Regions from separate parts of the Endozoicomonas sp. PH6C genome, predicted to be linked through region 2. Evidence: predicted binding sites of a transcription regulator. Region 2 holds the regulator's gene; the other holds the start of a gene.
The links. The regulator LexA, encoded in region 2, represses DNA repair genes until DNA is damaged. The targets are predictions, from matches to a motif close to TACTGTNTANNTANACAGTA.

Region 1 (2,398 bases), 930 kb from region 2:
ACTGTGCTGATGCTATCCCTGGGTGGTTTGATTGTTGGCTTTCAGTGGTGGCTGTTTGTCTGGGGCCCCGTGAATGATAAAACACAGGATCTCTCCCTTGGCTACTTTTTGCTGCCACTCACCCTGGCATTAACCGGCAAGCTGGTATTTAACGAGAGACTGAACAAGGCTCATTACTTTGCCATGGGGTCTGCGTCATTGGGCGTGCTTGCCATGATTTGGCAACAGGGCTCATTACCCTGGGTCAGTCTGGCAGTGGCCGGACTTTATCCGGTGTATTTCATCATCCGTAAACCTTTGCAGGTCGATACCTTGCCAGCCCTGCTTTTTGAGCACCTGTTGTTCCTTCCGGCTGGTATTTTCATACTGATGAGTGATCAGAGTTTTATGCAAAACCTGACCCATTCCGTCACTCTTTGGTATCTGCTGCCAGGTCTGGGGCTTCTCTGCAGCCTGTCACTGATCTGCTACATCAACGCCTCCAGGCATCTGTCTGTCAGTTTGTTTGGCCTGTTGAGCTACCTGGAGCCTGCTTTGATATTTGTGGTGGCTGTCACCGTTCTCGGAGAAGTCTTCACCTTACAGCAGTGGCTCAGCTATAGCTTTATCTGGCTGGCAACGGCAGCCATCTGCGTCGACTCGGTCAGGAAGTTCATCCGGTAAACTACAAAGCAGACAAGCAGGTGAGACTCAATCATCTCACCTTTTAAAGTAAGACGCGGTGTTATCAGATCATACTTTTCAGAGCCTGACGAATCAGCTCTTCACTGGTCATGCCATCCTTGAGCAACTTACCAATGACTTTGCCGGCTTCCTGGGGCTTATAACCCAGGGCCACCAGAGCACTGACGGCTTCCTGTTCAATATCTTTTGCTCCGGCAGCCATTTCGCCACCGACAACCAGAGGCTTACCTTCCAGCAGAGGTGCTGACTGCCAACGATCCAGCTTATCTTTCATTTCAACAATCAGCCGCTCGGCTGTTTTTTTACCCACACCCGGCAACTTCACCAAAGTGGCACTATCACCTTCCTGCACACAGCGCACAAAAGCATCAGCTTCTATACCGGACAACAGGGTCAGTCCGAGCTTGGGACCAACCCCATTGACCTTGATCAGAGTTCTAAACAACTCCCGCTCATCACGATTGCTAAAACCGTATAGGAGCTGAGCATCTTCGCGCACTACAAAGTGGGTATATAACACGACCTCCTGACCAACGTCCGGCAGTTTATAAAAAACCGACATCGGAGCTTCCACTTCATACCCGATACCATGGGTCTCTATCAGCAAATGAGGGGGCTGTTTGTCAGCCAGAAGGCCCCGAATTCTTCCAATCATCCTGTTTTCCAAATCTTTTATTTTCTGACTATAAGGTCAGAACGCCTAACAATACGACGAGGGCGTAGAACTCCTGAGAATTGTCACTCTCTAATCACTAAGAGAAGTTCAATTCGATGATCTGAAGGAGCTGCCCCCTTGAAGAAACTTCGCACATTTCTGGGATCACTCTGGCAGATCCTGCCCGAGGCTGGCCTGGCCAGTGAATACCACCCAGCTGTACCCGGTGGCCCTATTCCCATCCCTTTCATCAAGTCACAAAAATCTTTGTTAAAGGAAGATTTCCCGGGACGCCCGGCAAACTCACCTGAGCTTGATAAGCCTGCTCGCAGCTTCATCAGTTATATACAAGGCTACAGCAGCCTCCCGATGAGAGATCGCGCTCTGGTTGCCCTGAGAAGTGCGTACATTTGCAATACCAGACACCTGATCCCGGATATTGCTCAATGCGCACTGGATACGGGACTGAAAGCCAGTGATGTACAAATGGTTTCCCGTGGCCATCTGGCACCGGGCTGGGACAACAAACAACGCCTGTTACTGAAAACCACTGAAGAACTCTACAAAGAACAGATCATAAGTCCGGAGAACTGGAAAGAACTGAAGAAAATCTACACGCCACAACAGATCCTGGATCTGGTGTTTTGCATTGCTTCCTTTCACCTTTGTGTCCACCCAAACTAAGGAGGCTGACCGGGAATAGACTGCCCTACTGCGGCGGCAGCAAATTGGTCTAAAAATCCGCTTTTGTTCGTCAAATAGCTCGCTATTCTCCTCACAAAACCGAATTTTCATCCTCAATTTTCTGCCGTCCTCGCTACGGGCGCTATTCTCGGTCAGCCTCCTGACTGCCCCGTAAGACGACGACGTCGAGTACCCGTAGCACCCGCCATCCTGACCAGACTGGAACGAGTATGAGCATGACAAAGAGCAACCGCCAGAGCGTCCGCAGCATCGCCCTGAGGGGTATCATTCAAGTCAAGGATCGACTTCACCATGTGCTTTACCTGGTACTTATCCGCAGAGCCTTTACCAACCACAGCCTGCTTGACCTGCCGG
Region 2 (2,398 bases):
TGTGATCTGGAAATTCTTCAGAAGACCAGAGTATCCATTGATGAAGAGGGAGCTTATGGTCAAGTTGCCACTGCCGCAACAAGAACGCTCAGAGGGTTCGGTACAAAAAAACCACCACACTTTCATTTTGTCTCCCCTGGTTACATTGCCATTGTAGATGGACAAGGCAATCGGTTGGTGGAGATGCTGATTAAGGATGGCAGCTTTTTAGAATTTTATGCGGCTGGGAATGACTCAGCTGAAAGCTTGAAATCTAATGATTTGAAATCTGATAAAAGTTTGAAACCAAATGACTTGACAGCTGATAGCAAAATGACTCCTATCGAAAATTATAAAAATTACAGAAAATTAGATGAACCCAAAAAAGACGAAAGAATTATTGAAGAAACTATTAACTCTATAAAATATATGTTACCAGATGATGAATCTATTGATGTGAGCAAACTAATATACCATAGGTTTGATCCGAAAGAGGATTTTAATATCAAAAGTGCCAAAGCACTTAAATCCAGATTAGCTATCCATACTGGTACTAAGGACAATGCCCTTGAAATCAGAGAAAAAATATTAGAATGGCTTGATTACAAACATGTAGATTTTGTTAAAGTTTGGCATGGTTTTGATGGCTTTGAAGTAGAAGTTTCAAATGATGCCTGGGATGCACTGCGGAAGAAATTAACTTCTACACAATCATAAATAAAATGCGAAATCCGGAGATTAACCACCTCCGGATTTTTTATTAAAAAAAGCTTCAGGGACTCAGCTTGCGAATTTCAGCCAACAACTCATCACTATGGTGGCAAAGCATGCCTCACCTGCACCATTGACAACCCTCTTGTCATTTTTTACTTATCGTCGCAGCCTGGCAAGGTACTTAATAACTTGCCACCACAAGAATACTGTATATAATCACAGATACTGTATAAAAAAACAGACTGAGAGACCATGATCAAACTGACTAAACGGCAATCCGAGATACTGGACCTGATCAAATCTCATATTGAAGAGACAGGTTTCCCACCCACCAGGGCCGAAATCGCCAAGACCTTCGGCTTTCGCTCACCCAATGCTGCCGAAGAACATCTCAGGGCACTGGCCCGTAAAGGCGCTATCGAGATTACCCCCGGAGCCTCCCGTGGTATCCGCATTCCAGACAGCCAGCCTGAAGGCCTTCCGATTATTGGACAGGTTGCTGCCGGGAACCCGATCCTCGCCCAGGAACATATCGAAGACCACCTGATGCTCAATCCCGCTTTCTTCACCCCATCGGCAGACTTCCTGTTAAGGGTAAAAGGAATGAGCATGAAGGACATCGGGATTCTTGATGGTGACCTGCTGGCCGTTCACAAGACAACAGATGTTCGAAACGGTCAGGTTGTCGTCGCCCGGATTGAAGATGATGTCACCGTGAAAAGATTCGAGAAACAGAAAAACAAAGTATTGCTGCATCCGGAAAACGACGAGTTCGAAACCATAGTCGTTGATCTCACTCAGGATGCCTTTGCCATCGAAGGTTTAAGCGTCGGAGTCATCAGAAATCAGTCCTGAGACGGAATAAGATGAGTCTGACCATTATTCCAGAGACACTACTCACAACAGGCAGCTGTTGTTAAAGGCCCACTACGCTGAAGTGCGAATAACAAACAGCGTCCGGGCTATGCCAGAAGGAAGAATTTATGCTGTACCGAACCAGCAGTGAAAGGCACAATTTTTCAGCTCCAAGCTATCAGACCAATACAGTCTGCATTAACCCCTCGCGCCTAGAAAAGACTTTATCAGGAAAAACTGAAAAGTCTCTGAAGCCCAGTATTAATGAACTCATTCTTTCAGGTCAACCCTGGCAGGCAGAACAACTCCTGACGCCCATGCTCAGTCAGCTGTCCACTGACAGTGAACGTTGGTTGACCCTGATTCTGGCAGATGACACCAGAACCCTGCACTGGTTAAAGAATTGCGACTTAAATCATGACAAGGTGCAAATCTTTAGCTCCAACAATATTAATCAGACATTGGAACTCACCAGGAAAGCGCTGGCATCCGGAACCAGCCACACTGTCATCAGCTGGCTGGGGCATTTGGATAAAGGGTGGCTAAGTAGGCTTGAAAGCGCAGCCAGGAATGGACAGTGTCAGGGGCTGGCTATTCGCACTAGACAGGTTGCATGATGCCTGTCATTTCCATGAAAATAGAGTCAGTGCAGTACTCTGTTCTCAGGAATCTCTTCTTCAGAAGACTGCGGACGAGTAAGTTCAGCAACTTCACGCATGCCTGCATCAAACATGACCTTTGCCACTTGCAGGTGGTCCCCTTCAAGATACATCTTGGCTTCCTCTGAAAACTTCATAGTCAGCAGCGGCTCACCCTCGTCATCACTGCGTCGCAGAACGATCTCTCCTGT

Region 1: ruvA (Holliday junction branch migration protein RuvA) is a predicted target of LexA. The motif match lies at 1,362-1,381, and genes of this name have one in related genera.

What each region holds. Positions count from the first base shown of each region.
Region 1 covers NZ_CP185342.1:4,149,448-4,151,845, forward strand. The annotation lists gene rarD (EamA family transporter RarD) at 1-663, shown strand, start outside; gene ruvA (Holliday junction branch migration protein RuvA) at 728-1,339, opposite strand; gene ACOMG9_RS16140 (carboxymuconolactone decarboxylase family protein) at 1,478-2,023, shown strand; gene ruvC (crossover junction endodeoxyribonuclease RuvC) at 2,176-2,398, opposite strand, start outside.
Region 2 covers NZ_CP185342.1:3,219,009-3,221,406, forward strand. The annotation lists gene ACOMG9_RS12050 (serpin family protein) at 1-696, shown strand, start outside; gene lexA (transcriptional repressor LexA) at 946-1,548, shown strand; gene ACOMG9_RS12060 (SulA-like leucine-rich domain-containing protein) at 1,677-2,165, shown strand; gene ACOMG9_RS12065 (hypothetical protein) at 2,192-2,398, opposite strand, start outside.